Regions from separate parts of the Streptococcus sp. HN38 genome, predicted to be linked through region 2. Evidence: predicted binding sites of a transcription regulator. Region 2 holds the regulator's gene; the other holds the start of a gene.
What was found. Region 2 encodes HrcA, which represses chaperone genes, less so after heat shock. Its sites were predicted from a motif close to TTAGCACTCNNNNNNNNNGAGTGCTAA; they were not measured.
Positions count from the first base shown of each region.

Region 1: groES (co-chaperone GroES) is a predicted target of HrcA. The motif match lies at 13,512-13,538, and genes of this name have one in related genera.

Region 1 covers NZ_CP116604.1:152,074-168,499, reverse strand. The annotation lists gene PHA78_RS00960 (MerR family transcriptional regulator) at 1-363, opposite strand, end outside; gene PHA78_RS00955 (FUSC family protein) at 439-954, opposite strand; gene PHA78_RS00950 (phosphoglycerate kinase) at 1,840-3,039, opposite strand; gene gap (type I glyceraldehyde-3-phosphate dehydrogenase) at 3,185-4,195, opposite strand; gene PHA78_RS00940 (IS110 family transposase) at 4,602-5,723, shown strand; gene PHA78_RS00935 (glycerophosphodiester phosphodiesterase family protein) at 6,516-7,637, shown strand; gene fusA (elongation factor G) at 7,871-9,952, opposite strand; gene rpsG (30S ribosomal protein S7) at 10,445-10,915, opposite strand; gene rpsL (30S ribosomal protein S12) at 10,932-11,345, opposite strand; gene groL (chaperonin GroEL) at 11,577-13,199, opposite strand; gene groES (co-chaperone GroES) at 13,210-13,491, opposite strand; gene PHA78_RS00905 (hypothetical protein) at 13,689-13,850, shown strand; gene PHA78_RS00900 (single-stranded DNA-binding protein) at 14,204-14,599, opposite strand; gene PHA78_RS00895 (DUF2785 domain-containing protein) at 14,654-15,433, shown strand; gene ytpR (YtpR family tRNA-binding protein) at 15,466-16,089, opposite strand; gene PHA78_RS00885 (DUF1002 domain-containing protein) at 16,108-16,426, opposite strand, start outside.
Region 2 covers NZ_CP116604.1:336,337-352,762, forward strand. The annotation lists gene PHA78_RS01675 (ABC transporter ATP-binding protein) at 1-548, opposite strand, end outside; gene PHA78_RS01680 (ABC transporter ATP-binding protein) at 538-2,280, opposite strand; gene PHA78_RS01685 (ACT domain-containing protein) at 2,537-2,803, shown strand; gene PHA78_RS01690 (PFL family protein) at 2,815-4,152, shown strand; gene PHA78_RS01695 (histidine phosphatase family protein) at 4,227-4,922, shown strand; gene PHA78_RS01700 (ABC transporter permease) at 5,004-5,696, opposite strand; gene PHA78_RS01705 (ATP-binding cassette domain-containing protein) at 5,680-6,576, opposite strand; gene PHA78_RS01710 (Rgg/GadR/MutR family transcriptional regulator) at 6,675-7,535, shown strand; gene PHA78_RS01715 (IS6-like element IS1216 family transposase) at 7,858-8,538, shown strand; gene PHA78_RS01720 (PadR family transcriptional regulator) at 8,616-8,906, shown strand; gene PHA78_RS01725 (DUF2812 domain-containing protein) at 8,896-9,396, shown strand; gene hrcA (heat-inducible transcriptional repressor HrcA) at 9,660-10,694, shown strand; gene grpE (nucleotide exchange factor GrpE) at 10,707-11,219, shown strand; gene dnaK (molecular chaperone DnaK) at 11,476-13,299, shown strand; gene dnaJ (molecular chaperone DnaJ) at 13,927-15,063, shown strand; gene PHA78_RS01750 (amidase) at 15,155-16,426, shown strand, end outside.

The sequences.
Region 1 (16,426 bases), 180 kb from region 2:
ACGGAAAATGGAACTAGGACTTGAAAAGCGTCCTTGACGACTGAATTCATCATGTAAGATACGACGGACATCTTCGTCCGTCAAGGTTTTCTGTTGTTTTTGAACCTTAGCTTTCGCTTCACGATTTGCATATTCCTTCTTAATCGCAGCTATATTCAAACCTTCAGCTAGAAAATCCTTGATTTCAAGAAGTAAGTCCATATCATTTAGAGAATACAAGCGACGATTCCCTTCATTTCGATCAGGCTTTATCAATCCATGATCTTCATAGTAACGAATCTGACGGGCTGTTAGGTCGGTCAATTTCATAACGCTGCCAATTGGAAAAATGGCCAGGGAACGACGGAACTCTCTTTCTCTCATAATGAACTCCTTTCTGCCTACCATTATAGGAGAATTTTTTTTTTAGGTCAATAGGCGATGTTATATTTTATAACATTATTTATCCTGAAAACGTTTTTTTATAACATTCACATCATAATTAACTAGAATCGCAATGAAAACTCCGATAAAGGTTTCAAATACACGAATAAACACATATTGAATCGTATCACCAGCAGGAATCGACAATGTAATAATTAATAAAGCTGATACACCACCAATAATTCCCGCTTTATTATTCATCGCCACATTTGTCATAATCGTTAACATGACAAATATCGGAACAAAAACCGCAGTTACCCAAAAATGATCTAAGAATAACCTATCCAAAATAAAGAAAAGTAGCGCATAAAAACCGCCAATAGAATTACCCAGAATACGAGAAGCTCCAAAATGGACACTCTGATCGAAGTCTTCTCGTAAACTAAACACAGCCGTCAAAGCCGCAATCTGAATCCCTTCCCAGCCCATATAGCCAAAGAGTAGAATAACTAGAAAGACTGCTAAACCCGATTTGAACGTCCGCATCCCCAACCGAAATTTCTTTGGATCAAATGTATATTTTTTAAACATACCTCTATTCTAACATGATTTCGGAAAATAGAATAGCAAATACCTGCCCAGCTTTTCTTTTCTCCTAAGCTCGACTGGAGAAGCCTCCTGTTCACGCCAGCTTTTCGAAAAACCCAATAATCTGCTACTTTAAATCAGCTGCAAGAAGGAACCCAGAAGTAAGACAAACAAATAGACGCTGCAAAAAAACAACGTCTTTTCTACATTTATATTTTTGTCGCAGTAGCTGAATGGGAGTTGTGACCAAGATTCAGCCTTGCGGGGTTCAAATAGCACAGTGGACTATTTGAAGTTATCACCAAGAAAAATCAAAGTAACAATCTACGGAATCATTTTTGACAGAAGCTTCGCTTCTTCTATTTCTAACCTCAACATATCTCCCAGATATTTTGAGCTGACTTACCGCCTATTTTTCAGTCAAAGCTGCACCTAGCCAGTCTTTCTAGGTCACACTTCCCAGAAAGACTAGGCATGGCACTAGAAGCTGGGCATAAAGTCCAGCATCGCTTCTTAGAGTTCGTGTCAACATCTCAGCGCAGTGGTTGATTGGCAGATTTGTTCGTGTTTTACACTCTAAATCTGACCTATACGACTGATGCGAACAGAGTTCGCTTCATTTCCAACCTCAAACTGTCTCCCAGACAGTTTGAGCTGTGCGGGGGTGGGAGTGAAACAGTCTATCCCCAGACTGTTTCAGCTCAACAACTGGAAATAAGGACTTGTTGACGAACTCTTTTTTTGACTAGTCGAGTTCTTTCCCACTCCCGTCGCAAGTCCTGGAAGCACTTTACACCTTGCTAGACTTTCTAACTCGCTTAGCTTCGTAGAAATGCTACGCGATGCACTAGAAAAGAGTTGGTCTCCCAACTCTTTTCATCGCATTTTTTACTTTTCAGTCAAAGCTGCAAGTCCTGGAAGCACTTTACCTTCGAGGAGTTCCATTGATGCACCACCACCAGTTGAGATCCATGAGAACTTATCTGCACGGCCAAGGTTGATAGCTGCTGCTGCTGAGTCACCACCACCGATGATTGATTTCACGCCTGGTTGTTTCACGATAGCGTCCATTACACCGATTGTACCAGCTTGGAAGTCTGGGTTTTCAAATACACCCATAGGTCCGTTCCAAACAACTGTTTTGGCACCAGTCAACGCTTCGTCAAACTTAGCGATTGACTTAGGACCGATGTCAAGACCAAGGAAGCCTTCTGAAACTGCTTCACCTTCTGTGTCGCGAACTTCAGTGTAGCCAGCAAATGCGTTAGCTTCTTTTGAGTCAACTGGCAAGATCAATTTACCGTTAGCTTTTTCAAGAAGTGCTTTTGCCACATCAAGCTTGTCTTCTTCTACAAGTGAGTTACCGATTTCGATACCTTGAGCTTTGTAGAATGTGTAAGTCATACCACCACCGATAAGAACTTTGTCAGCTTTTTCAAGAAGGTTCTCGATAACACCGATCTTATCAGATACTTTTGAACCACCAAGAATTGCCACGAATGGGCGCTCTGGAGTTTCAACAGCTTCTTGGATGTAAGCAATTTCGTTTTCCAAAAGGAAACCAGCTACTGCTTTTTCTACATTTGCTGAGATACCAACGTTTGATGCGTGCGCACGGTGTGCAGTACCAAATGCATCGTTAACGAAGATACCATCACCAAGTGAAGCCCAGTATTTACCAAGTTCTTCGTCGTTTTTAGATTCTTTCTTACCATCAACATCTTCGAAACGAGTGTTTTCAACAAGGAGAACTTGTCCATCTTCCAAAGCATTGATAGCTGCTTCTAATTCAGCACCACGAGTAGCACCTGCGATGAAAGCAACGTCTTGACCCAATTTAGCTGCCAAGTCAGCTGCTACAGGAGCCAATGATTTACCTTCTTTGTCAGCTTCTTCTTTCACACGACCAAGGTGAGAGAAAAGAATTGCACGTCCACCTTGCTCAAGAATATACTTGATAGTTGGAAGAGCAGCTGTAATACGGTTATCGTTTGTGATAACGCCATCTTTCAAAGGCACGTTGAAGTCCACACGAACAAGAACTTTTTTGCCTTTCAATTCTACATCTTTAACAGTCAATTTTGCCATTAGATAAGAACTCCTTAAATTATATTTACTTTACCATTGTATCATATTTTCTGTATTTTTTCTTGCATAAAGATATTTTTTTCACAAATCTTCAAAAAGAACGAATGAAAAAAGAGGCCGAAGCCTCTTCGATTTTCACTAAGGATTATTTAGCGATTTTTGCGAAGTACTCAAGAGTACGAACAAGTTGTGCAGTGTAAGACATTTCGTTGTCGTACCATGAAACAACTTTTACCAATTGCTCGCCATCAACTTCGATAACTTTAGTTTGAGTTGCATCAAACAATGAACCGAATGAGATACCTACGATATCTGAAGATACGAGTTGGTCTTCAGTGTAACCAAATGATTCAGTAGCAGCAGCTTTCATAGCAGCGTTTACTTCTTCAGCAGTTACTTTCTTGTCAAGAGTTGCAACCAATTCAGTTACAGAACCTGTTGGAACTGGAACACGTTGTGCAGCACCGTCAAGTTTACCGTTCAATTCTGGGATTACCAAGCCGATAGCTTTAGCAGCACCAGTTGAGTTAGGAACTATGTTTGCAGCAGCAGCACGTGCACGACGAAGGTCACCACCACGGTGTGGTCCGTCAAGAACCATTTGGTCACCAGTGTAAGCGTGGATTGTAGTCATCAAACCTTTTTGAACGCCAAATGCATCGTGAAGAGCTTTAGCCATTGGTGCCAAACAGTTTGTAGTACATGAAGCACCTGAGATAACTGTTTCAGTACCATCAAGGATGTCGTGGTTAGTGTTGAAAACAACAGTCTTAACATCGTTACCACCAGGAGCAGTGATAACAACTTTTTTAGCACCGTTAGCGTGGATGTGTTGCTCAGCTTTTTCTTTAGAAGCAAAGAAACCTGTAGCTTCCAAAACGATATCTACGCCATCAGTAGCCCAGTCGATGTTTCCTGGCTCGCGCTCTGCAGAAACTTTAACGAATTTACCGTTAACTTCGAAACCACCGTCTTTAACTTCAACAGTACCGTCGAAACGACCTTGAGTTGTGTCATATTTCAACAAGTGTGCAAGCATTACTGGATCTGTAAGGTCGTTGATACGAGTAACTTCAACACCTTCTACGTTTTGGATACGACGGAAAGCAAGACGACCGATACGTCCGAAACCGTTAATACCAACTTTAACTACCATGAATGATTTCCTCCTTATGAAAATCGAGTTCTTTATTTTAAAAGGCAAGCCTTTTAATCCTTTTGTGAAAATATTAACTTGTAAGCCTACAAGCATCTTTTCAACGTTCTTATTATATAACTATTTACCGAAAATTGCAAGAGTTTGCATACTTAAATCATGTCCACATACCTTTTCTTGTATTTACAAACTCTTACAAACTCTAAAAGATTATTCATTGTATTTGCAGTCATCTATTTCAAGGCAAGTTTTCTACTCAATAATATAGCATATCAATTCACAATCTGATAGATTATAGACAATATGTAAAGACCCCCAGTTGAGAATTCGTGGATTTACCTGTACACTAGAATAAAAAAACAATCGACTTCTAACAGGAATTACCACACTCAATTGGAGGTCTTATATGTTTCATTTTACCACACTTTTCATCGGAATGGATGTTCACAAAGAAAGTTTTTCACTCTGCTATTATGATATGATGGCGAATCAATTCAAACATAGCACTAAAGTTGGTCCAAATGTTAGCTATATTGTGAACTATGTGAATGAGCTTCGTCGTTTATATGGTCAAGATGCAGAAGTGTTATGTGGCTACGAAGCCGGATGTCTTGGATTTACCCTATATCACCAGCTACAAGCTCACGGGATTCCCTGTATCGTGATGGCGCCTACAACGGTGATGAAGGAAGGATCTAAGCGTGTTAAGACTGATAAAAAAGATGCAGCTCAGCTCGCAAAAGCTCTGGCCTTTCGTAGCTATCGGCCTGTTCATATTCCTACTGTTGAGGATGAACAAGTCAAAGAATATATCCGCATGAGAACAGACCACAAAGTGGCTCTGAAGAAAATCAAACAACAAATTCTTGCCTTCTGTCTCCGACATGATTTTCGCTATACCGAGGGAAGCAGTAATTGGACACAGAAACATGTTCGCTGGCTCCGTTCCCTAAATCCTGATGGACTTTACGCAGAGATTTTGACAGAATATCTATTGACCTATGAGAAATTAGTAGATCAAATAGAACGGTATGATGCACGAATTGAGCAACTGGGTCAAAGCGACAGTTATCAAGAGAAGGTCTCACGGCTTTCTTGCTTTATTGGCATTAAAACACTAACTGCTCTTTCCATTGTGACAGAAATCGGTGATTTTAATCGCTTTGCGACAGCTCAACATTTTGCTTCTTATCTTGGGCTAACTCCTAGCGAAAATTCTAGCGGCGACAAGGAGAGAAGAGGTGCTATCACCAAAGCTGGGAATAGCCATGTGAGACGACTTCTGATAGAAGCTGCACAATCATTGGCTAAGGGGACGATTGGGTATAAATCCAAAGAATTGAAAAGGAGACAAAGTGGAAACCGAGTGGAGGTGATTGCTTATGCGGATAAGGCTAATGAACGCTTAAGAAGACGTTATCGCACACTTGTTCTAGGAAAAAATAAGAAACAAAATGTTGCTAAAACAGCTATTGCACGAGAATTGTCTGGTTTTATTTGGGGGATGATGACAGGAAGAATAGCTTGAAGTTAGCGCTTGTTTTCATGTACACTTTTGACCATTAAGTTTTATCATCGCAGAGCGATGAGGAATCCCTATTTCTATCCAAAATCACTGGGTGAATTTGGACAGAAATAAGGATTGAAATCATGTTTGAATGGAAAGTATCTTGAAGGAGTTTAGGACTTCAAGGTTTGAGTCATCTACGAAACGACTAAGTGGCACAATTGTGATCCACGCTTATAGAGAGTAGGACTCGCGGCAGAACCATTGACCTGTAGGTAACCAATCCACGAATATCAGAGTGGCCAATGCCCGAAGCTAAGAACTAGGCTCTTTCTAGATACTTTTCATTTTTTAATCAGTTCGATTGTTTTTACTTGACAAAGGGCTTTACATATCAGTCATTTGAATTAACTTTGATACATCGTCACTTTCGGCTTGCCGTACTCTGCAGAAGTGACTTGCTTTGCAAGTTATATCTCCAACCTAGCACAGCCACTAGGCTGTGCTAGCAACCTGCACCTCAGTTCCTTGTCTGAAAGCTAATTCATTCGACTATACTTTTTTGAATTTTCCGTATTTTCCTATCTTCAAAAGCAACATACTCTACATTTCTGGTTCAAATTTTTTTGAAAATATATTGAAAAAGTGCGGAGCTAGAAATTGGTTTTGTGCATTTTCTGAATGACTATTTTTACAATCCTTTCTAACTCAATTGAAAAAAAAATAAAAAATGTTACAATAGTAATTAACATATTTTAGAAAGTATAATACGTAATGCGAACAACCCATTCAGAGAGCATTAAAAGACGCTCATTGAAAAGATTACATCGTTCAAAATGGAAAAAAATAGTTATCAGCACTATCATACCTCTAATCTGCTTTGGAATTTGGTACGGAGTCAGCTTTGCCACCGCTTCTATTCAAACCAAATTAGCGGATTTTTTTCCAAACCATGTACAAACCATTTATAACCTTTCAGTTGCTCTTTTATACAGTAACCTAGTTTTTACAATCACACTTCCTTTATGGATTTGGTGGAAAATCCTATTCAACGAAAGATTTACATGGTGGAAACCTTCCTCCCTTCTATTTATTCTCCTACCAGCATTCCCTGTTTTCTTATTAGCTGGATTTGAAGCAGCCTCCCATCTTCCAAAATCTCCTCTTATTATCTCCCACCGTGCTTTAAACGACCACCAAGCCATCGAAAATACCGTTGAAGCAGTCCAATTAGCTAGCGAAAGCAACCCAGATTATATTGAAATTGATCTTTGGGAAACTGCTGATTTAGAATTCGTTGCTTTTCATGACCCAACTTTGATTAATTGGGCCGGACTAGACTACCGTCCTCATGATTTAACTTTAGCAAGTTTAACAGAAACAAGGATAACGGATGCAGCAGGACATACTGCTCAAATCGCAAGTTTTGACCAGATTCTAGCTGAAGCAACTGCGAGAAAACAGAAACTCTTAATTGATTTTAAAACTTCAGACCAAGATAGCCCGCAGATGGTGGACAATTTCATGAAGAAGTATCAAAAACGTTTTGAAGAAGAAGGTCATCAACTTCAGTCTGGTAGTTATGATTTCATGAAATCCGCCCTCTCCTACTCTCCAAAGTTTGAAACTTACCTATTGATGAGCAGTCCTCCAGAAAATGAACTACCAAATTTGACAGGTTATAGCGTCCCCTTAGACCAACTCACAGATGAATTGCTCAATTATATTTGCAAATCGGGAAAATCTTTCTACGTATGGACTGTCAATACTCCTGAAGGAGTACAACAAGCAGACTCCATAGAAGTAGATGGCATCATCACCGACTACCCAACTCGTACACAAACAGTTTTATCTGGTCTATCACAAGCCAATAAATACACAAAACTGTATCAAGAACAATTACAATATTTTAAAATATTCCCCATCCAGGAATAATGATTTTGTCTTAAGAGAGATGCGAAAATGTCCACTTGATTATTTAGCATCCACTTCGTTTGTCCGACTTCCACGTGCCACAGTTCAGCCCTAGACTGTTGGAGGTGATTTTTAATGAACTACAACATCTTCTCAGCCACCAGTTTAACTGGTGGTTTTCATTTGTTCTTGACGAAAGAGAAATAGAAGGCATGAAAAAAAGCCCGCTCTTTCGAGCAGGCTTGGACAGTCAATTAAGCATTGCCGCCGTTTTTCTTAATGATTTCATCTTGTACAGATTTTGGTACATCTTCGTAGTGGTCAAATACCATCATGAATGTACCGCGACCTTGTGTTGCTGAACGAAGAACAGTTGCGTAACCGAACATTTCAGCAAGTGGCACATAAGCACGAACGATTTGTGTGTTACCACGAGCTTCCATACCGTCAACGCGACCACGACGTGCAGTAACGTGACCCATAACGTCTCCAAGGTTGTCTTCTGGTGCAGTGATTGTTACAAGCATCATTGGCTCAAGGATAGTTGGTTGAGCTGATTTAGCAGCTTCTTTAAGGGCAAGAGATGCTGCCACTTTAAAGGCTGTTTCAGATGAGTCGACATCGTGGTACGAACCATCGTAAAGCTTAGCTTTAACGTCAACGATTGGGTAACCAGCAAGAACACCGTTAGCCATAGATTCTACGAGACCTTTTTCAACCGCTGGGATGAATTCACGTGGAACCACACCACCGACGATAGCATTCTCGAACTCGAATCCTTTACCTTCTTCGTTTGGTGTGAATTCGATCCAAACGTCACCGAATTGACCTTTACCACCAGACTGGCGTTTGAAGAAACCACGAGCTTGTGTAGAAGCGCGGAATGTTTCACGGTATGATACTTGAGGAGCGCCTACGTTTGCTTCAACCTTGAATTCACGACGCATACGGTCAACAAGGACATCCAAGTGCAACTCACCCATACCAGAGATAACTGTTTCACCTGTTTCAACGTTTGTTTCAACGCGGAATGTTGGATCTTCTTCAGCCAATTTAGAAAGGGCAATACCCATCTTGTCTTGGTCAGCTTTAGACTTAGGCTCAACCATCAATTGGATAACTGGTTCTGGAACGTGGATTGACTCAAGGATGATTTTTGCTTTTTCATCTGTCAATGAGTCACCAGTTGTAGTGTCTTTCAAACCAACCGCAGCGGCGATGTCACCAGCGTAAACAGTTTCAATTTCTTGACGGCTGTTTGCGTGCATTTGAAGGATACGTCCGATACGCTCACGTTTACCTTTAGAAGTGTTCAATACGTATGAACCGCTGTTAAGGACACCTGAGTAAACACGGAAGAATGTCAAACGACCTACGAATGGGTCAGTCATGATCTTGAAGGCAAGAGCTGCAAATGGCTCTTCATCTGATGCATGACGCTCTTCTTCAGCATCTGTATCTGGGTTAACACCTTTAATAGCAGGGATGTCAAGTGGGCTTGGAAGGTAGTCGATAACTGCATCAAGCATCAACTGAACACCTTTGTTTTTGAAGGCAGAACCACACAATACTGGGAAGAATTCAACGTTGATAGTTGCTTTACGGATAGCAGCTTTCAATTCGTCATTTGTGATTTCTTCACCTTCAAGGTATTTCATCATCAATTCTTCATCAGTTTCAGCAACTGCTTCAACCAATTTTTCACGGTATTCTTGAGCTTGCTCAAGGTATTCAGCTGGAATATCTTCTTCAAGAATGTCTGTACCAAGGTCGTTAGTATAGATTTCAGCTTTCATCTTGATCAAGTCGATGATACCACGGAACTCATCTTCAGAACCGATTGGCAATTGAATTGGGTGAGCATTTGCTTGAAGACGCTCATGAAGTGTGCTTACTGAGTAAAGGAAGTCAGCACCGATTTTATCCATTTTGTTGGCAAATACGATACGTGGAACACCGTATTCAGTTGCTTGACGCCAAACTGTTTCAGTTTGTGGTTCAACACCTGATTGTGAGTCAAGAACGGTTACCGCACCATCAAGAACGCGAAGTGAACGTTGTACTTCGATTGTGAAGTCCACGTGTCCTGGTGTGTCGATGATGTTTACACGGTGGTTGTTCCATTGAGCTGTTGTCGCAGCAGATGTGATTGTGATACCACGCTCTTGCTCTTGCTCCATCCAGTCCATTTGTGATGCACCTTCGTGAGTTTCACCGATTTTGTGGATTTTACCAGTGTAGTAAAGAATACGCTCAGTTGTCGTTGTTTTACCCGCGTCAACGTGCGCCATGATACCGATATTACGAGTTTTTTCTAATGAAAATTCGCGTGCCATGAGGTTTGTTCTCCTATATTTTTAGATTTCTATTCTGATTATACCATATTTTAAGAAAAGCGAGTGGGCAAGTCCCACCCGCTTGATTTCTTACTAATGGTGTGAAGTGGTTGAGGCAAGCCTCAATCCGATTTGTGATGTTGGAACGAGAAGTTTGTACTATAATCTCAATCGATTTATATAGAACTGACTTAACGCCCTCACATCTTAATTGAACTCGGGCTACAACTCACTGACAAAAAGAGACGCAGTTGTTTTGGCTTTAGCCAATTACAAATGGGGCTACCTTTAGGTGAGAACCTCATTGATTGCACAGCAATCTGCTTCGCTTCCCTATTTTGTCTAGGAGTTGCTTGACGCCCTCGTATCTTAATCTTAGTTGAATTTTAGCTACAAATGTCTGCCAAAAAGATAAAATCTCCTAGAAACTGAAGTTTCTTCGTCAATTTTCCTATTTTGGCTAGCATTTGTTTAACGCTAAAATATCCTATCTTACCAGCGGAAGTGTGCGAATGCGCGGTTTGCTTCTGCCATTTTGTGGGTGTCTTCACGTTTCTTAACAGCTGCACCAGTGTTGTTTGCTGCATCCATGATTTCTTTCGCAAGGCGATCAATCATAGTGTGCTCACCACGGTTACGAGCGATTGTTACCAACCAACGAAGACCAAGTGTTGTACGACGCTCTGGACGAACTTCAACTGGGACTTGGTAGTTAGAACCACCGACACGACGTGCACGTACTTCAAGTACAGGCATGATGTTTTCCATTGCTGTTTCAAATACTTCAAGTGCATCATTGCCAGTTGCTTCTTTGATTTGATCAAAGGCACCGTATACGATCGATGCAGCAGTACCACGTTTACCGTCCAACATAACACGGTTAATCAAACGAGTTACCAATTTTGAGTTATACAATGGATCTGGCAATACTTCGCGCTTAGGCGCTTGATTTTTACGACTCATTTATATTTCCCCCTTCTTAGCCTTTTGGACGTTTAGTACCGTATTTAGAACGGCCTTGCTTACGATCGTTTACACCAGCAGTATCAAGTGCACCACGAACGATATGGTAACGTACCCCTGGAAGGTCTTTTACACGTCCACCACGAAGAAGAACCACACTGTGTTCTTGCAAGTTGTGACCGATACCTGGGATGTAAGCAGTAACTTCGATAAGGTTGCTCAAACGTACACGAGCAAATTTACGAAGGGCTGAGTTAGGTTTTTTAGGTGTCATTGTTCCAACACGAGTTGCAACACCGCGTTTTTGTGGTGATGAAACGTTTGTTTGAACTTTTTTACGGCTGTTGTAACCAACGTTCAAAGCTGGTGATTTAGATTTTTCTACTTTAGACTTACGTGGTTTACGTACCAACTGGTTAATTGTAGGCATCTACATTCTCCTGTATATATTTTTTATTTTTGGTGATAGGGCATTGGTGACAACCCCTATCTGTGTGTACTTTTGCAACATTTGTCAGCACGTCCCTGTACACTCTTGAGAGACCAAAAGTAAAAAGTACCGTCTAATATAGTACCACATCCCAAACCCATTGTCAAATAGATATGTTTGAAATTTTCAAGAAAAAAACACAGCCAAGTAGCTGTGTCATTTTGCTATTTCTTAGTAGCCCATACCCATTCCATCCATAGCTTGTGGCATAGCTGGAGCGGCTGGTTCTGGCTTGTTGGCAACGACTGCTTCTGTCGTCAAAATCAAGCTGGCTACGGAAGCTGCATTTTGAAGAGCAGAACGAGTCACCTTAACAGGGTCAATAATACCTGCCTCAATCATGTTGACCCATTCGCCAGTCGCTGCGTTAAAGCCAGTGCCAAGTTCTGAATTCTTCAGTTTATCAATGATAACTGAACCTTCATAACCTGCGTTATAGGCAATCTGACGAACTGGCTCTTCCAAGGCACGTAGGACAATATTGCGTCCTGTCTCATCGTCGCCTGTCAATTCCAATTTCGCTACGCTATCAATTACATTGACAAGAGCAGTACCACCACCGGCAACGATCCCTTCTTCAACTGCGGCACGTGTTGCATTGAGGGCATCTTCGATACGGAGTTTCATTTCTTTCAACTCAGTCTCAGTAGCGGCACCGACTTTGATAACTGCAACACCGCCTGACAATTTAGCCAAACGCTCTTGCAATTTTTCACGGTCAAATTCAGAAGTCGTCACTTCAATCTGTGACTTGATAACAGCGACACGGTTGGCAATGACTTCTGGATTTCCAGCACCTTCAACAATGGTTGTACCATCTTTGTCAACCACAACCTTGGCAGCTTGACCAAGTGCTTCAATGGTCGCATCTTTCAAGTCTAAACCAAGGTCTTCTGTAATCACTGTACCGCCTGTCAAGATCGCAATGTCTTCCAACATAGCTTTGCGACGGTCACCAAAGCCTGGAGCTTTGACTGCAACAACGTTGAAGGTACCACGAATCTTGTTGAGAACAAGAGTAGGAAGAGCTTCGCCATCCACATCGTCAGCAATAATCAAGAGCGGACGACTAGTCTGGAGAATGCTTTCCAAGAGTGGCAAAATATCTTGGATATGAGAAATCTTCTTATCTGTAATCAAGATGAATGGATTTTCAAGTTCTGCCACCATTTTCTCATTATCTGTTACCATGTATTGCGAGAGGTAACCACGGTCGAATTGCATACCTTCAACCACATCCAGCTCAGTTTCCATACCGCGAGATTCTTCAATGGTGATAACACCATCTGTACCCACACGCTCCATAGCTTCTGAAATGTACTCACCAACTTTTTCAGAACGTGAAGACACGGCTGCGACTTGAGCAATTTCAGCTTTATTGGATACTGGGCTTGCTTGTGCTTTCAAGGCTTCAACCGCAGTCGCAACCGCAGCCTCGATACCACGACGGATACCAATTGGATTGGCACCTGCAGTTACGTTTTTCAAGCCTTCACGTACGATAGCCTGGGTCAAAACAGTTGCAGTGGTTGTCCCGTCACCAGCGATGTCATTGGTTTTTGACGCTACTTCGGATACCAGCTTGGCACCCATATTTTCAAAGTGGTCTTCCAACTCAATTTCTTTGGCAATGGTTACACCGTCGTTTGTAATAAGTGGTGAACCGTATGCTTTTTCCAAAACAACATTACGACCTTTTGGACCCAAGGTTACTTTGACAGTATCCGCCAGAATATCGACACCACGGACCATGCTTTCACGTGCATCTGCTGCAAATTTAATTTCTTTTGCCATTTTTCTACCTCTATTCTACAATTGCCAAAATGTCTGCTTCACGGATGATGTGAACGGTTTGGTCCCCATCTTTAACTTCCAATCCTGCGTGAGCATCAATCAAAACAGTATCTCCAACCGCCACCGCTGGGGCAACCAAGTCACCGTTCAAGGTACGAATTCCTTGTCCAATCGCTAGGACACTTGCTTCTTTTGTCTTTTCTTGGCTTGCACCTGCAAGGACAAAGCCACCAACTGTTTGTTCTTTTTCTTCAATTTTTACGACGATACGATCGCCCAATGGTTTTAACATTCTATTACCTCCTGGTCTTTTTAGCACTCTCTACATGCGAGTGCTAACTCACATTTCCTATTGTATCACTTGGTCAAAAATAGTCAAGAAAATTCTATTCCTTTTTCGTGAAAATCCTTCTTAAGTATGAGACAGAATTTACCTATTCATTGTTGGTAAACTATGTTATACTATTTTTAACAAGTTAGGGGGGATTCATGAAATTTTTTAGAGATTTAAAAACAGATTACCTTGAGAGTCGATTTTCTGCCCACGAAAGTTTTGCCGAATGGTTTTTAAAACGTAAATTAGGCTTTTGGGGAGTGGGAAAGAACTCGACTGGTCAAAAAGAGTTCGTCTTCCCACCCCCGCACAGTTGATTAGGTCAGATTTGGAGTGTGAAACACGAACAAAACTGCCAATCAACCACTGCGCTGAGATGTTGACACCAGACCTGAGAAGAGGAGTCTTGCCTTTTGCTCAACCGCCTATCTACTCTGGCTAGTCTGGTTGCTTCTCTTTTCCCACCCTCATTACATCATCTTTTTCTTTTACGGAGTTCTCCTACTTTCTCTAATTATCATGCTGATAGAATGGTGGAAATATAGAAAATAAGTAGCAAAAAACACCAACTTTCGTCGGTGTTTTTAAGGAGATATGAAAAATATTTAGGATTGACTATAGTATAGCCTATTTTTCAATACGCTCCATCGGTCTTGGGACTGATATTGCTTTAAAACGGTAATTCCTCCTCTTCCAAGACCAAGTCTGCTAGGTCATCACCAGTGTTATTTTCACGCATGGCACGTTGGGCACGGCTTTCGAGCAACTGGAAGGATTGTCCTAAGATTTCAGTCACATAGTGGTTGCTGCCGTCTTTTTCGTATTTTCGCGTTCGCAACTCACCGTCAATAGAAATCAGACTGCCCTTGCTACCATAAGAAACAAGTGTCTCCGCCAGTTTGCCCCAGAAAATAACATTAAGAAAATCTGCTTCACGCTCACCGTTTTCTGTCTTAAATCGGCGATTGACTGCGACAGTTACACGAGTCAAATTTTTGCCAGTTGGTGTTTGAGTGAGTTCGGGTTGGGCCGTCAAGCGACCGATTAAAATAACTTTATTATACATTTTATATCCTCCTACTTATTTATTCGTAGAAGGATTAGAAAAGGAGCGAAAATTATGAAAGAATTTTTGATGGAAAAGATACAGACCTCCCAACCATATACCAATGCCGAACTGGCTTGGTTGCTGGAAAACATCGGTCATCCTGATCCTGCTATACGCGACGAACTGGTCTATGCTAGTTTTTGCCATATCTTTTTGAAGGGCTTGATTACAAGAGAACAAGCACAGTCGCTACTGCAATTCTCTCAAGAAACCAAGCCATTTTCCCTAGAAGGCTCCACACTAAAGCGAAGTTTTACTTGCTTGCTCTACTGTCTTCTGCTGTCTGTCGATAATGAGCCAGAGTCTATTTATCATGCATTTTTAAGCACTAACGACCACGAACTCCTCTTCCAGCAGGCCTTGGATTATTTGGCGATTGAAAATGACTGGTCTGGCTACGATGAAAAATTTGGCTGGGTTCACACAGCTACCCACGGAGCTGATTTTCTTCTGGCCGCAAGCTGTCATGATCAATTTCCCGCTGAAAAAAGCAAAGAAGTCTGGCAAACTATTGTCACTTGTCTATCTAAACAAAGTAAAGTTTTCTCAGCTGGCGAGGAAATCCGTCTGGCACAAATCCCTGTCTACCTCCTGCTAAATGAAAAAGTGTCAAGCCAAGAGCTGACGGAATGGATTAGCAAGCTGGACTTTCCAAATCAAGAACCAGTAGACTACTTCCGGTGGCTCAATCTCCAACATTTTCTGTCTAGTCTTTATTTCCAACTCAAATCACAACAGGCCTTGACCGAAGAAATCGAACAGGCTATTGAAGGAAAAATTGAACCAGCATAAAAGAATTGGCCACCTGACCAATTCTTCTTTTTCTATCCCTTCCAGTGTTTAGCTGGATCAAGTGCTTCTCCGATCACTGCGGAGTCGTCCAATTCGATAATGCCACGGACTTGCGGTGCGTTTGGCAAAGCCAATTCACGTGGGCTACACATCATACCAAAGCTATCTTCGCCACGCAACTTCCCTGGGAAAATAAGGCTACCGCTCGGCATCATTGCTCCCGGAAGAGCCACAATGGTTTTCAATCCTTGGGCAGCATTTGGGGCACCGGCTACGATTTGCACTGTTTTGTCCCCAACATTGACCTGACAGATATTGAGGTGGTCGCTGTCTGGATGAGGAACCAGTTCCACAATCTGACCGACAACGAATTTCGGACTATTGTCGTTGGCCAAACTTTCAGTAAAACCTTCCTTAGCCAATGCAGCATTCAAAGTCGTAACCTGCTCATCTGTCAAGAAAACTTGACCATTTCCAGCAAGCTCAACCAAACTTGATGCTTCAAAGATATTCCAAGCAACTGTTTGACCCGTTTCTGCTAAGAAAACACGCGCCACTTGACCCTTACGTTCAAACTGGACAGCTTGTCCCTTGTCTTCTGCAACGATGACCATGAGGACATCGCCGACCTGTTCTTTATTATATGTAAAAATCATTTCTTTTTCATTTCTCCTTTATGCAAATAGACCGGTCAAGCCTTTCCAAAGATTTTCAAAGAAGGCTCCGATTTTTTCTAAAATCCCTGAATCTTGTAGATTCTTATAGGCTTCTGAAATTTGTTGCTCCGCCTGTTGCTTGAACTGGTTGAGCTGGGCAGCCACTTCCGCCGAATCAATAGCAGAGGTTCCCTGATAAGCTTTAGCAAATGTGACTAGCTTAGAAATTTCATCTGCTGTGATGACATTTTCCAAACCGTTTTGGGCCAAAACATCATTGATGATGGTGTTGATGTCTGCCTCAGAAGCCACCTGACCATTGGATTGCTTGTAATCC
Region 2 (16,426 bases):
CTGTATTGATTAACCAAGACGAAAATCAAGGGAAGAAAGAGGATGATCAGACAGGTCAATTTCCAATCCAGAGCAAACATTGTCGAAAGAGTCGTGATGATAATAAAGAGAGCGGAGATAAAACTGGATAAAATCCCTGAAAACATCTCTGAAATACTCTCTGTATCATTGGTGATGCGAGAGACAATGGAGCCACTAGGAGTCTGATCAAAGTAAGCCATTCCCAACTTTTCTATTCTCCCAAAAGCATCCCTGCGAATATCCCTCACAATGCTATAGGAAACTTTTGCAAACCAGAGATTTCCAAAATACTGGAGCAGCATTTGAAGCAGATAGAGGGCGAAGTAGGCCGCTAGAATAGCAACCGCAGTCTCAGAAATAGAAGAAATGTAGTGGTCGATAAAATAGGAAGCCAGAAGGGGAATCAAACTGCGAACAACAGTCGTCAGCAGCAAAAAGCTGAGGGCAAGGACTGTCAGCAGTCGATAGGCTTTGAGATAGGACAAGAGTCGCCAAAAAACACTAGCTTGTTTGGTCTTAGAGAGCATCGCTTTCCTCCTTTTCTAATTGCTGCATCATATAGGTATCGTAATACCAGCCTTTTTCATCTAGTAATTCTTGGTGACGACCTCGCTCTACGATTTTCCCATCTTCAAGAACCAGAATCAAGTCTGCATGGACAATGGCTGATAGGCGATGGGCAGTGATAATGGTGGTCTTATCAAGGCGTTCTTGCTTGATGGTTTCGAGAATAGCGTGTTCTGTTTTAGCATCCACCGCTGAGAGCGAATCATCCAAGAGTAGAATATCTGGATTGAGAATCATGGCACGGGCCATAGCCAACCGTTGTTTTTGTCCGCCAGAAAGGGAAATCCCCTTTTCGCCGACCATGGTATCAAAGCGATCGGGCATATCCCGAATATCCTCATAGACATGAACAGCCCGAGCGGCCTCTTCTACCTGGTCTAGTGAGAGGTCTGGATTACCAAAGCGGATATTTTCAGCAATGCTGGTCGCAAAGAGGAATTGGTCTTGGGGTACATAGCCGATTAATCGTCGCAGGTCAGCTAGCTTGTAGTTCTTGATATCTTCTTGATTGAGCAAAATCTGTCCATTTGTCACATCGTATTCTCGCATCAGGAGCTTGAGCAGGCTGGTCTTCCCAGAGCCTGTTGGCCCCACAAGGCCAATCGTCTGGCCTTTTTCGATGTGAAACTGGATGTTTTGGAGGACTGGTATGTTATCATAGGCAAATTCGGAAATCTCATAGACAATCTCTCCATTGCTCGGTGCAGGCAGCGACTGCTCTGTTTCAACCACCTCTGAAGAAATGCTGAGAAGGGTCTGAATCCGATTGTAAGATACATCACCACGCTGGCTAATATTGACCAAAAAACCAATCGCCATGAGAGGCCAGACTAGGAGATCCAAGTAGGTCATGAAAGTTACTAGTTGGCCCAGACTGACCTGGCCTTGCGAGATGAAGTGAGAGCCGACCAGAAGGGTCAGCAGGTAGGACAAGCCAATAAAAAAGAGGACGGCAGGGTTGAACAGGGCATCGTAACGCATGGTTTTGATATTCTGCAAGAAGGCTGCTTGGTTGACTTCCTGAAAAGCCGCCGTTTCTTGTTCTTGGTAGCCAAAGGATTTGGTGACCTTAATACCAGAAACAGCTTCCTGTACCTTGTTGTTAAGCTCTGAGAAAGCTGCCTGTGAAGCCTTGAAATTTTCATGAGTGCGACGACCTAAAAAATTAGTGGTTAGAGTCATGAAGGGTAGGGGCAAGATTGCCACCAAGGTCATCTGCCAGGAAATGCTCACACTCATGGTGACCAGTGTAACCAAGGCAGTAACGGTAGCATCAACAAAGGACATGACGCCACCACCTGCTAGTCGGGTCAGGGCATTGATATCATTGGTCGCATGGGCCATTAAATCCCCAGTTCGATGTTGCTGAAAAAAGGAAGGAGATAGGTGCATAAAGTGGTCAAACAGCCGAGCCCTCATGATTTTTCCTAGACGATAAGATGTTGCCAGGATGTTCATTCGCCAAAGATAGCGGAGGCCGTACATGGCCAAGGCTGACAAGATGAGCCCGGCTACCCCGAGTAGCAAGTGGTGCTCAGTCAGCTGTCCGCTGGCAATCTGGTCAATCAACTGCCCCATGATAGAAGCGGGAAGGAGATTGAGGACGCTGACCAAACAGAGTGATAAAATCCCAATCAGGTAGGCCTTTTTCTCAAGGGAAAAGAACCACCACAATTGCTTGATAATCTTCATAAGTGTCCTTTCTGAACAAAAGAAAGGTTGGTAGTTTGTCGCCACCAACAAATAATAGAATTCGATGACACTAGTGTATCACAGACTGGTAGAAATAGAAAGTTTGGAACTTAAAAACTAGGCAACTCTAGCCGTGGCCGAATAGAAGAAACAGTTGGAGTTGTAAACACGTACGATACAGGTAGAAATCAAAAGATTTTTACCTTTTTCTGTATAATTATGATAAAATAAATGAAAATTTAGAAGAGGTATGTATATGAAGGCTATTGTTACAGTTGTCGGTAAGGACAAGTCAGGAATTGTTGCGGGTGTTGCGACTAAGATTGCGGAGTTAGGGCTCAATATTGATGATATTTCCCAGACAGTTTTGGATGAATATTTTACCATGATGGCAGTGGTGTCATCAGATGAAAAGAAAGATTTCACGCAACTTCGTTCAGAATTGGATGCTTTTGGTCAGTCCTTGAACGTGAAAATCAACATTCAAAGTGCTGCCATTTTTGATGCCATGCACAACTTGTAAGGAGAGATTTCATGGATATTAGACAGGTTAGAGAAACCATTGAGATGATTGAGGAGCAGCACTTCGATATTCGGACCATTACCATGGGAATTTCCCTCTTGGACTGTATCGATGCGGATATCGATAAGGCTGCGGAGAAGGTCTATACCAAAATTGTAACCAAGGCCAAGAACTTGGTAGCAGTCGGCGATGAGATTGCGGCAGAGCTGGGCATTCCCATTGTTAACAAACGGGTGTCGGTGACGCCTATTGCCTTGATTGGTGCGGCGACAGATGCCACGGATTATCTGCCCTTGGCTCATGCCTTGGACAAGGCGGCTCATGAGATCGGCATTGATTTTATCGGTGGCTTTTCAGCTCTGGTTCAAAAGGGCTACCAAAAAGGTGATGAAATCCTTATCAACTCTATACCGCAGGCATTGGCCCAAACCTCTAAGGTCTGCTCGTCAGTCAATATCGGCTCAACCAAGACAGGTATCAACATGACGGCTGTGCGGGACATGGGGCGGATCATCAAGGAGACGGCGGAGGCTTCTGATATGGGGGCGGCTAAACTGGTGGTTTTTGCCAATGCGGTCGAGGACAATCCCTTTATGGCAGGTGCCTTCCATGGTGTCGGTGAGGCGGATGTGGTCATCAATGTCGGCGTGTCTGGACCTGGTGTGGTCAAGCGTGCCCTTGAAAAAGTGCGTGGTGAGAGCTTTGATGTGGTGGCGGAGACCGTCAAGAAGACTGCCTTCAAGATTACCCGTATCGGTCAGTTGGTCGGCAATATGGCCAGTGAACGCCTGGGTGTCAAGTTCGGTATCGTAGACCTGTCGCTTGCTCCAACGCCAGCCGTTGGCGACTCAGTGGCACGGGTTTTGGAGGAAATGGGTTTGGAAACCGTAGGTACGCACGGAACGACTGCTGCCCTTGCATTGCTCAATGACGCAGTCAAAAAGGGTGGAGTCATGGCCTGCAACCAGGTCGGTGGCTTGTCTGGTGCCTTTATCCCTGTGTCTGAGGACGAGGGCATGATTGCGGCGGTGCAAAATGGCTCCCTTAACCTTGAAAAATTGGAAGCCATGACAGCTATCTGTTCTGTAGGCTTGGACATGATTGCTATTCCAGAAACAACACCTGCTGAAACCATTGCGGCTATGATTGCGGATGAGGCAGCCATTGGGGTTATCAATCAGAAAACGACTGCGGTCCGCATTATTCCGCTTGGAAAAGAAGGTGACATGATTGAATTTGGCGGCCTTCTGGGAACAGCTCCTGTGATGAAGGTCAATCAGGCTTCTTCTGTGGACTTTATCAACCGTGGCGGACAGATTCCAGCACCGATTCATAGTTTTAAGAACTAAAAAACGTAGACCGATTGCGACAAGCAGTCGGTTTTTTGCTATACTAGATAGTAAGAAAAGACAAGGAGAACACTATGGCAGACGTAAGATTATATATTTCTCGACATGGGAAAACCATGTTTAATACCATCGGGCGCGTGCAGGGCTGGTGTGATACACCGCTGACCAAGGCTGGTGAGGAAGGGATTCGTGAGCTGGGCTTGGGGCTCAAGGATGCGGGCCTTGATTTTAAACTAGCTGTATCTAGTGATCTGGGGCGGACTGTTCAGACCATGACCATCGCCCAGCGTGAGTTGGGAATTTTAGGAAAAATCCCATATTACCAAGACAAGCGTATCCGTGAATGGTGCTTTGGTAGTTTTGAAGGCATGTATGATGCCGAGCTTTTTCAAGGTGTCCTGCCTCGTTTGAAAGGGACAGTTGATGCGACGGGCATGTCCTTTGCGGAAATCGCAGCAGGTATTCAAGAAGCAGATACAGCTGGCTGGGCGGAATCTTGGGAAGTCTTGAGCAATCGTATCCTGACAGGCTTTGAGGCTATCGCCCAAGACTTGGAAAAGCAAGGCGGCGGCAATGCCCTTGTGGTCAGTCACGGTATGACCATTGCAACATTGGCTCATTTGTTAGAGCCAGAGCGTGGTGCTAATGTCTTTCTCGATAACGGCTCAATCACCGTCCTCAAATACGAAAATGGCAAGCTCTTGATTGAAGCGGTTGGGGATATGTCCTACCGCCAACGCGGAGCCGAGTTGATTGCCCAAGGGAAATAAATGTGAAATGAAAACAGGTATGTCATACGTTTTTTCGGATGTGTGACATACCTGTTTTTTATATATGAAATCTAAGTTACATCATTTTAACTCTTTCCTGCTGAAGATAAAGTAACTCAGATAGAGATATAGTATAGTAGCCATAAAGCTAACACCCATGGATAGCCTTGAAATATGGTCCCCTTGTTGGAGGGAAAGGAATAGAAAATAATCTGTTGGTAATTTCATATGGAGTAGGTTACTAGTAATGAGATTGGAGATATTGTCAAAAAGAAGGCTCATTAAACTAAAGGCAAGATAGGCTTGATTGACCTTATTAGACTTGACAAATATCAGGATGGACAACAGAGAGATACAGATAAATAAAGGTGTTTGAGCAATGAAACTTTGTATTATTACTGCAAAATCAACACGATCACCTAGAAGTAAGCCAACACTGCTGCTCAATAAATAGGCTAGAAGGATATAAGCGAGATCTAGTACAAGGGTTGCTAAGACTTTATAGAAAAACACCCTTTTTCTTGTTTGTTGCTTGATAATAATATTATTGATGGTACGGTAAGTAAAATCTTCTCCAAAGAATAGGTTGGCTGGAACGATAAAAAATAGTGTGATAAATTGAGAAAGCAATTGAATAAGAGAGCTAGTGAAGTCTTCGTTGCCATGTAGCAAAAAAGCGGATAAAAAGGACAGTAAAGCCAATATTCCCAATGAAATCGTTAATCTCTGTTCTTTTTGAATCTTAAATAAATCAGCTTTAAAGTAATGTATCATGCTCTTCTCCTTCTTGAATCAATGTCAGGTAATAATCTTCAAATGACATTTGTTGTTTAAAAATTTCTTTGACCTCAATCTCATGGTTTATCAAGAGATGAATGAGGCTCATAACATTCGTATTTGATGGCAGACTGATATAATCCTTATCTATTTTGTAAGCGATGCCCTGCTCTTCAAGGATAGTCAAGGTCTTAGGATGGTTGTTCGTTTGTAGATAGAGCTGTTCTTCTAGGGTTTGTTCAAGCTCTTGCTTTGAGAATTCTTTGACGATAAGACCCTTATGCATGATAATGTAGCGATCAACCACCATCTCAAGCTCTGATAGGATATGACTGGAGATAAGGATGGTCATCCCATATTGATTTCGAAGATTTAAAATAATACTTCTCATCTCTTTGATTCCAACAGGGTCAAGACCATTAATCGGTTCGTCTAGGATTAAAAAATCAGGGTCATCTAGGATAGCTAAGGCAATGGCTAAACGTTGACGCATTCCCAGTGAAAAATCTTTGGATTTTTTCTTAGGATCAATATCCTCTAAACCAACAATTGCTAATGTCTCTAAGATTTTTTCATCCGCTTGCTTGAGATTTAATTGCAGAGACATGTAACGAAGATTATCAATCGCAGATAAATTAGGTTGTAGAGCAGGGGATTCAATTAAAGCTCCAATACGACAATCTTTTGAACTATTAATGGTACCTGAAGTTTGGGAAATGAGACCCGATAACATTCTGAGAAGCGTTGTTTTCCCAGCACCATTTTCACCGACTAAGCCACAGATTTCTCCTTTATTAATAGTCAAGGAAACCTGCTGAACGGCCTTTTGTTTCCCATATTGCTTTGATAATTCTTGGGTAGATAAGAGAGATGACATAACTACCTGCCTTTCTATAAAAAAATGATAAATCTATGATATACTAGATTCAAAAGTTAGCAAATTTCGTTACATAAATGTAACTCGTGGAGAATATAATGGGAACTTACGGAAAAATTTTTAAACTCATTCGTGAATCAAAAAATATGTCTCTAAAAGAAGTGGCAGGGGATTTCGTGACACCTGCTCAGTTATCACGCTTTGAAAATGGAAAGAGTAATCTTTCTGTAGATACATTTTTTAATTGTTTGAGACGGATGAATGTGGTAGAGGGCGAATTTTCTACCCTCTACCAGTCCTACTTTCAGATAGATAATTTGTTTTCATCAGAGCGATTTGTCCGTGCAGTTTATAGTCACAATACTCAGTATATGGATGATAGAATTTTGTACCATCAAGCAGAGTATGATAGGGATGGACGTCCGTTTGATAGGGTGATGGTTGCAGCCTTTCATATTTTTAAGCAACAATGGTGTGATCCTGATTATGATGTTTCTGAGGATGAAAAAGCTATTCTATCGGACTATTTAATGTCCATAGATGATTGGGGGAAATTTGAACTCTGGATTTTCGGAAATTGTAGCAGAGGTCTTCCTAGCAAAATGTTGGAAGTTCTGGGAATGGAAGTTCTCAATCGAACAAAGTTTTATATGGACATCACAGAAAACAGAGATAATGTCTATAAGGTGCTCATCAATATTTCGAGTAGTTTGTTAGATAGGGGAGAGGAGATTGCTGCGATTCGCTTTCTCAAAATTCTTGACTCTGTCAATATCATGGAAAAGAATATGCGGGATCGCTTGCTGCTTAAGCTCCTAAAAGCACGCTTGTCCTACATGAATGGAAATGATGGTGGCCTAGAAATAATGAAGGAATGCCTGCATATTGCCAAATTTTTAGATTGCTATGATTTAATCCACCAGATCAATAAGGAAATTGAGAAAGTTACAGATATGTAATGAATTTTAAGTGGATCGTCATTTCCTGTAAGATAATACTTGTAAGTTTTACAACTTTACAAAACAATGTTTAGAAACTGTATTCACAAGAAAAGTGCTTTTAGAGAAGAGATGGTTTTTCGCTAATCAAGGCAGTTTTTTGAGGGAATACTAACTGTATTTTGAAAAAAACGAGCGGTGAGTAGCTGAAAAGCTAGCCTTAGCTAGAAGTGCTGAACTGTGAATACAGTTTCTCAATTATCTTGGAGGGTTCTGTTGCAAAGTTTTAAATCTACTATCAAATAAGGTAGAATAATAGAAAAAGATAGCAGGAGGAATGACGATGAATCATTTTAAAGGAAAGCAATTTCAGCAGGATGTGATTATTGTAGCCGTGGGCTACTATCTTCGTTATAACCTTAGCTATCGTGAAGTTCAAGAAATCTTATATGATTGTGGCATTAACGTTTCTCATACGACGATTTATCGTTGGGTGCAAGAATATGGCAAACTACTCTATCAAATTTGGAAAAAGAAAAATAAAAAATCCTTTTATTCATGGAAAATGGATGAAACGTACATCAAAATTAAAGGAAAATGGCATTATTTGTATCGAGCCATCGATGCAGATGGTTTAACCTTGGATATTTGGTTACGTAAAAAACGGGACACACAAGCAGCCTATGCTTTTCTTAAGCGGTTAGTGAAGCAGTTTGATGAACCGAAGGTTGTAGTCACAGATAAAGCCCCCTCTATTACAAGTGCCTTTAAGAAACTAAAAGAATACGGCTTTTATCAAGGGACAGAACATCGTACCATTAAATACCTGAATAATTTGATTGAACAAGACCATCGTCCAGTAAAGAGACGCAATAAATTCTATCGAAGTTTACGCACTGCCTCTACCACGATTAAAGGTATGGAAGCCATCCGAGGATTATATAAGAAAACCCGAAAAGAAGGCACTCTCTTCGGGTTTTCGGTCTGTACTGAAATCAAGGTATTATTGGGAATCCCAGCTTAAATCATAGATACCGTAAGGGATTTTATTCTTTATTTAAAACTTTGCAACAGAACCAGTTAAAACGTGTCTATGTTCCCATGACAGAAACAGCCTTCTATATTTTATTTCATTTACAGGAAGAACGGCATGGCTATGATATTACGCAAAAGACCAAGCAAGTCACGGCAGGTCAGGTCGTGATTAGCCCTGGGACCATGTACGGCACCCTGTCGAAAATGGAGAAAGACGGCTTGATTGCCTTTGTCAGGGAAGAAGATAAGCGGAAGTTTTATAGGATAACAGAAACAGGTCGAGAAATTCTAGACATAGAATTGGCTCGGATTGAACGGCTCTATCGAAATAGTAAGGGGGAAAGTTATGGAGACTAAGACAGAGTGCAAGGTATTTTTTATCACAGACTTTAGTCAACAAGCAGACTATCTCAGTGAGATGCATCAGCAAGGGTGGAAATTAGTTAAGATTAGCTGGCTCTTCTTTTATCATTTTGAAAAATGCCAGCCAGAAGAGGTTGTGTATCAGGTTGATTTTAAGGAATCAAAAAATAAAGATCGAGAAAACTATCTACATATGTACGAAGATTATGGGTGGGAGTTTGTCATATCCTGCCAAAACTTCGTTATTTTTAGGAAGGTAGCTGTAAAGGGAGATCTTGAGATATACGGTGATAGGGAAAGTAAGGTAGAGTTTGTGAAAACAATCTTCCAAAGACGCTATTTGCCATCTTTGGGACTGTACGGCATTCTACTGGGAACAAGTTTGGGTTCGCGTCCAAGTTTTGTCTTAGGTATTTCTATTATTTATATACCTCTCTTATTATTACTTGGCTTGCGTTTTTATCGACTTGTAAAAAACAACTAGGTCCTCAGACTGATTTTTAGCACTCTAAGCAAAAGAGTGCTAATTTTTTGTCTTTTTCTCTTGACAATCCATTTTTTCGGCGTATAATGAGAGTATAAGTAATTAGCACTCGATGCTATAGAGTGCTAACGCTCTTCAAAAATCAACACTATCCGTTGTCAGCTTGCCTTTGTGAACCTCAGTTCTACATTCGGCCTCGCTTCCTAGGCTACTGTCGATTTTCATTGAGCGTAACTAAAACAGTGTTCATGAAAGGAGCGGAGATGATTACCCAACGTCAAAATGATATTTTGAATCTGATTGTTGAATTGTTTACGCGCCATCATGAGCCAGTTGGTTCTAAGGCCTTACAGGAAATGATTGCTTCTAGCTCTGCTACCATTCGCAATGATATGGCTAAGCTAGAACAGTTGGGCTTGCTAGAAAAGGCCCACACGTCAAGTGGTCGGATGCCCAGTCGGGCTGGTTTTCAATACTTTGTCAACCACTCGCTCAATCTGGAACACATCAATGAAGAAGATGTTTATCAGGTGGTCAAGGCCTTCGACTTTGAAGCTTTCAAGCTGGAAGACATCTTGGAGCGGGCAAGTCAGGTCCTAGCGGATTTGACAGGCTACACTTCGGTTATCTTAGATGTGGAGCCTACCAGTCAGCAGTTGACTTCCTTTGACATCGTGCAACTCAGCAGCCACGATGCCTTAGCAGTCTTGACCTTGGACCAGTCCAAACCTGTCACCGTTCAGTTTGCCATTCCCAAGAACTTTTTGACTAGGGACTTGGAGGTGCTCAAACGCCTGGTGGATGAACGCTTCGTTGGACAGACGGTCTTATCCATCCACTATAAGCTGCGGACGGAGGTTCCCCAAGTGGTGCAGCGTTACTTTGCCACGACGGACAATGTCTTGGATCTCATGGACTACATCTTTTCCAATCTTTTCCAAGAATCTGTCTTTATCGGTGGAAAAGTTGCCTCGCTGACTTACGGCAATCTAGCTACCTACCAACTCTTGGATAGTCCTCAGTTATTGGCACCAGAGTTGCGGCAGGGCTTGGCTCCAGACCAGCAGACCAGCATTTCCGTGGCGGAACATAGGGATCCAGCTCTAGCGGATGTGACGGTCATTCATCATCGTTTTCCAATCCCCTATCGGGGCATGGCCCAGATGAGCTTGCTTGGTCCTGTTGACATGGACTACCGCAGGCAGCTGAGTTTGATTAACATCATCAGCCGCGTCCTATTTATGAAATTAACCGATTACTACCGTTATCTAAGTAGTAATCATTACGAAGTCAATTAGAAGGAGAATGCTTTGTCAGAAGAAATCAAAAAGGAAGAAATCGTAGAAGAGGTTGAAGCAACAGAAGAAGTTGTGGAGACACCTGAAAAATCAGAATTGGATTTGGCAAACGAGCGTGCAGAGGAATTTGAAAACAAGTACCTCCGTGCCCACGCTGAAATGCAAAATATCCAACGCCGTGCTAACGAGGAACGCCAAACCATTCAGCGTTACCGTTCGCAAGACTTGGCCAAGAAAATCTTGCCGAGCTTGGATAACTTGGAACGTGCCCTTCAAGTTGAAGGTTTGACAGAAGATGTCAAAAAGGGCATTGAGATGGTACAGGAAAGCTTGATTCAAGCCCTTAAAGAAGAAGGGGTGGAAGAAGTCGCAACAGACATCTTTGATCCAAATCTCCACATGGCTGTCCAAACGGTTCCAGCAGATGATGAACACCCAGCAGACAGCATTGCACAGGTTTTCCAAAAAGGCTACACCTTGCATGAACGCTTGCTGAGACCGGCTATGGTGGTGGTATCTGAGTAGTTGCTCTGCTATTTTCCCAAAAAGAAACTTGACCGAGATGTCGTTAAACTACTTGAAATAAGAAAATGCGAGTTAATGGCTCGCAAAATCTGCGCTACTTAAGAAGAGTGCATCAAATAAAAGAAAATTAAATTTTTGAAAGGATTTGAACCCGAACGAAATGCTCGGAAAATAGATAAACCGCCTTGCATTCATCGAATGCTACGTTGGTTTCCTAATTTTCAGTCGCATTTTCGGCGTTCTTGGTATCATTATTATGTCTAAAATTATCGGTATTGACTTAGGTACAACAAACTCAGCAGTTGCAGTTCTTGAAGGAACTGAATCAAAAATCATCGCAAACCCAGAAGGAAACCGCACAACTCCGTCTGTTGTGTCTTTCAAAAATGGTGAAATCATCGTTGGTGATGCGGCAAAACGCCAAGCAGTAACCAACCCAGATACCATCATCTCTATCAAATCAAAAATGGGAACTTCTGAAAAAGTTTCAGCAAACGGTAAAGAATACACACCACAAGAAATCTCAGCTATGATCCTTCAATACTTGAAAGGTTACGCTGAAGAGTACCTTGGTGAAAAAGTAACCAAAGCCGTTATCACAGTTCCAGCTTACTTCAACGATGCTCAACGTCAAGCAACAAAAGACGCTGGTAAAATCGCAGGTCTTGAAGTAGAACGTATCGTCAACGAACCAACTGCAGCAGCCCTTGCTTACGGTTTGGACAAGACTGACAAAGACGAGAAAATCTTGGTATTCGACCTTGGTGGTGGTACTTTCGACGTGTCTATCCTTGAACTTGGTGACGGTGTCTTTGACGTACTTGCGACAGCAGGTGACAACAAGCTCGGTGGTGACGACTTTGACCAAAAGATTATCGACCACATGGTAGCAGAATTCAAGAAAGAAAACGGCATCGATTTGTCAGCTGACAAAATGGCTCTTCAACGTTTGAAAGATGCGGCTGAAAAAGCTAAGAAAGACCTTTCAGGTGTAACATCAACTCAAATCAGCTTGCCATTCATCACAGCAGGTGCAGCAGGTCCGCTTCACTTGGAAATGACTTTGACACGTGCCAAATTTGACGAATTGACTTATGACCTTGTAGAACGTACAAAAGTACCTGTTCGTCAAGCTCTTTCAGATGCAGGTCTTAGCTTGTCAGAAATTGACGAAGTCATCCTTGTCGGTGGTTCAACTCGTATCCCAGCCGTTGTGGAAGCTGTAAAAGCTGAAACTGGTAAAGAGCCAAACAAATCTGTAAACCCTGATGAAGTTGTTGCTATGGGTGCGGCAATCCAAGGTGGTGTGATCACTGGTGATGTCAAAGACGTTGTCCTCCTTGACGTAACACCGTTATCACTTGGTATCGAAACAATGGGTGGTGTATTTACAAAACTCATCGACCGTAACACAACCATCCCAACTTCTAAATCACAAGTCTTCTCAACTGCTGCAGACAACCAGCCAGCTGTTGACATCCACGTGCTTCAAGGTGAGCGTCCAATGGCAGCGGACAACAAGACGCTTGGTCGCTTCCAATTGACTGACATCCCTGCAGCACCTCGTGGTATTCCACAAATCGAAGTAACATTCGACATCGACAAGAACGGTATCGTTTCTGTAAAAGCCAAAGACCTTGGTACGCAAAAAGAACAAACTATCGTTATCCAGTCTAACTCAGGTTTGACAGATGAAGAAATCGATCGCATGATGAAAGATGCAGAAGCAAACGCGGAAGCAGATAAGAAACGTAAGGAAGAAGTGGACCTTCGTAATGATGTGGACCAAGCAATCTTTGCGACTGAGAAAACGCTGAAAGAAACTGAAGGCAAAGGCTTCGACGCAGAACGTGACCAAGCTCAAGCAGCTCTTGATGAGTTGAAAGCAGCTCAAGAAGCTAACAACTTGGACGACATGAAGGCTAAACTTGAAAACCTCAACGAAAAAGCCCAAGCCCTTGCAGTGAAACTCTACGAGCAAGCCGCAGCAGCACAACAAGCAGCCGCAGGCCAAGAAGGTGCCCAAACAGCTAACAACGCAGGCGATGATGTAGTGGATGGCGAGTTTACGGAGAAGTAAGTTAAGATGTGAGAGCGTTAAGAGAACGACAGAAAAATAGGAACTTGATGCTGAATGCTTGCATTCAAGGAAAGTTATCTTTTTTCCGAAGTTCTTAGCTCGAACTCAGTTCTTATCTTTCCGAGAATAGAAATCATTCGTCAATAAAATTTCCAATCACAGAGGTTGCAACCCAGCCTCTGTTTTTGGGTAAATACCCTTCTAACTTTTACAGAATTGAATACGCCTACGACTCTTTGAAAAAAGATAAACTTTACCTAGATGCGAGGCATCGTCGGACAGTTTCCTATTTTTCTTTGAGGCGCTTAACGGCTTAATATCTTCATAGAAAGGAAAGTGTTCGTAACTGAACACGGGCTACTTTCTAATTTTCAAAGAAAGGAATACAAGTTCGTTTATTCGAACACAGGCTAAAAACCTAGTGAAAAAGATAAACCTCCTAGTGTGTTTTACACACTGCGTCAGTTTCCTATTTTCACTTTTCCAAAACCATGATAGAAAGGAAAGTGTTCGTAATCGAACACGGGCTACGGACTGTGCCAAAAAGATAGTTTTTCCTAGGACGGTGAGGTCCTGCGTCAAAACTCCTATTTTGGCTGTGTCCGCTTTACGCCCTTAGTATCTTATATGAACAACACAGAATTTTACGATCGTCTGGGGGTTTCTAAGAATGCTTCGCCAGACGAGATTAAGAAGGCTTATCGGAAGCTTTCAAAGAAATACCATCCAGATATTAATAAGGATCCGGGTGCGGAGGATAAATACAAGGAAGTCCAAGAGGCTTATGAGACTCTGAGCGACCCTCAAAAACGGTCTGCCTATGACCAGTATGGTCCTGCTGGTGCCAATGGAGGCTTCGGCGGAGGAGCAGGTGGATTTGGTGGTTTCGACGGAGCAGGTTTCGGTGGCTTTGAAGACATTTTCTCTAGTTTCTTTGGTGGAGGTGGTGCGACGCGCAATCCTAATGCACCTCGTCAAGGGGATGACTTGCAATATGCGGTCAATTTGAAATTTGAAGAAGCGATTTTTGGTGTGGAACGTGAAGTTTCCTATAACCGTGAGGCAACTTGTCGAACCTGTACAGGTTCAGGTGCCAAACCTGGAACAAGTCCGGTAACCTGTGGGCGTTGTCATGGTTCTGGAGTGATCAATGTGGATACCCAAACTCCACTTGGAACCATGCGTCGTCAAATGACTTGTGATGTCTGTCACGGTCGTGGGAAACAAATCAAAGATCCATGTGCAACCTGTCATGGAACTGGTCATGAAAAACAAGCTCATACGGTAACGGTTAAGGTACCAGCTGGTGTGGAAACCGGTCAACGTATTCGCTTGGCAGGTCAAGGTGAAGCTGGTTTCAATGGAGGTCCTTACGGAGATCTCTACGTTGTCATTCAGGTCCAACCTTCAGACAAGTTTGAACGTGAAGGGACTACTATTCACTATAAACTGAACCTCAACTTTGTCCAAGCCGCACTTGGAGATACAGTTCATGTGCCAACGGTTCACGGTGATGTGGATATGGTCATTCCTGAAGGTACCCAGACTGGTAAGACCTTCCGACTCAAAGGAAAAGGTGCACCAAGTGTTCGTGGTGGAGTCATCGGTGACCAATATGTGACGGTAAATATCGTCACTCCGACAGGTTTGAATGACCGCCAAAAAGCAGCTCTTAAAGAATTTGCGGCAGCTGGAAATATTGATGTCAAGCCCCATAAAAAAGGATTTTTTGACAAGGTAAAAGATGCCTTTGATGAATTGTAATTTGTTTTGAACAGATATTCAAAATCAGTAAGCGTGGCTTGCTGATTTTTTACTTTCATGATAAGCTAATAAAAAATACAAGGAGAAGCCTATGTGGAAAGATGCGACGGAAATGGCCTTGGCTGTTCGAACAGGTCAGGTTTCTGCTAAAGAATTGGTAGCGGATGCTATTGAACGAATAGAAGAGGAAAATCCTGCTCTCAATGCTGTCGTCAGCAAGCAATATGAGCAAGCCCTGCAAGAAGCAGAAACAGGGGACTTTCAAGATAAGCCCTTTGGTGGTGTTCCTCTTTTGTTGAAAGATTTGGGGCAAAATGAAGAAGGGCACTTGTCAACAGCGGGCTCTCGTCTATTCCAGAATTACCGAGCGGGGCATACAGATAAATTGGTACAGGCTTTCAAGGATATGGGTTTCATCATCTTGGGCCGGACCAATACGCCAGAGTTTGGTTTTAAGAACATATCTGACTCTAGCCTACATGGGCCAGTCAAGTCGCCGCTAGATTTGAGCCGAAATGCAGGTGGGTCCAGTGGTGGTGCAGCAGCGGCAGTAGCTTCTGGTATGGTACCTTTGGCAGCAGCTTCAGATGGTGGCGGTTCTATCCGTATTCCCGCCTCCTTCAATGGTTTGATTGGGCTCAAGCCCAGTCGGGGTCGGATTCCAGTTGGACCAATTTCTTATCGAGGTTGGCAGGGCGCTTCCAGCAACTTTGCTCTGACTAAGTCAGTCCGCGATACCAAACACCTTCTTTATCACTTGCAGACCTATCAGGTGGAAGCTCCCTTTCCTCTGGCTCTCCTGTCTGAGCAGAGTCTCCTTGCACCGCAAGATAAACCTCTGAAAATTGCCTACAGTCTGGAATCGCCGATTGGCAGTCCAGTTTCCGCTGATGCCAAACAGGCTGTCTTGTCCCTTCTGCCTCAGTTAGAAGCACTGGGGCACCAGATTACCGAGCTAACAGGTCCTGTTTTGGACGGCCTTGAAGTCATGCAGGCCTATTACCTGATGAACAGTGTTGAAACAGCTCAGATGTTTGACGAGATTGAAGCGGGGCTGGGTCGTCCCATGACCCCTGATGACATGGAGGTCATGACCTGGGCCATTTACCAGAGTGGGCAGACCGTTCCAGCTAAACTCTATTCTAAGGTCTTACAGGATTGGGACCGTTACAGTGCCAGCATGGCGGACTTCCACCAGCACTATGATCTCCTTCTGACGCCGACAGTGGCTGATGTGGCTCCCAAGCTAGACCAGTTCACTCACTCGCAAGAGATGCTAGACCGCTTGTTGCACACGCAGGAGTTGGCAATGGCAGAGCAGCAGAGCTTGATTTGGGAGATGTTTGCAGATAGTCTAGCCTGG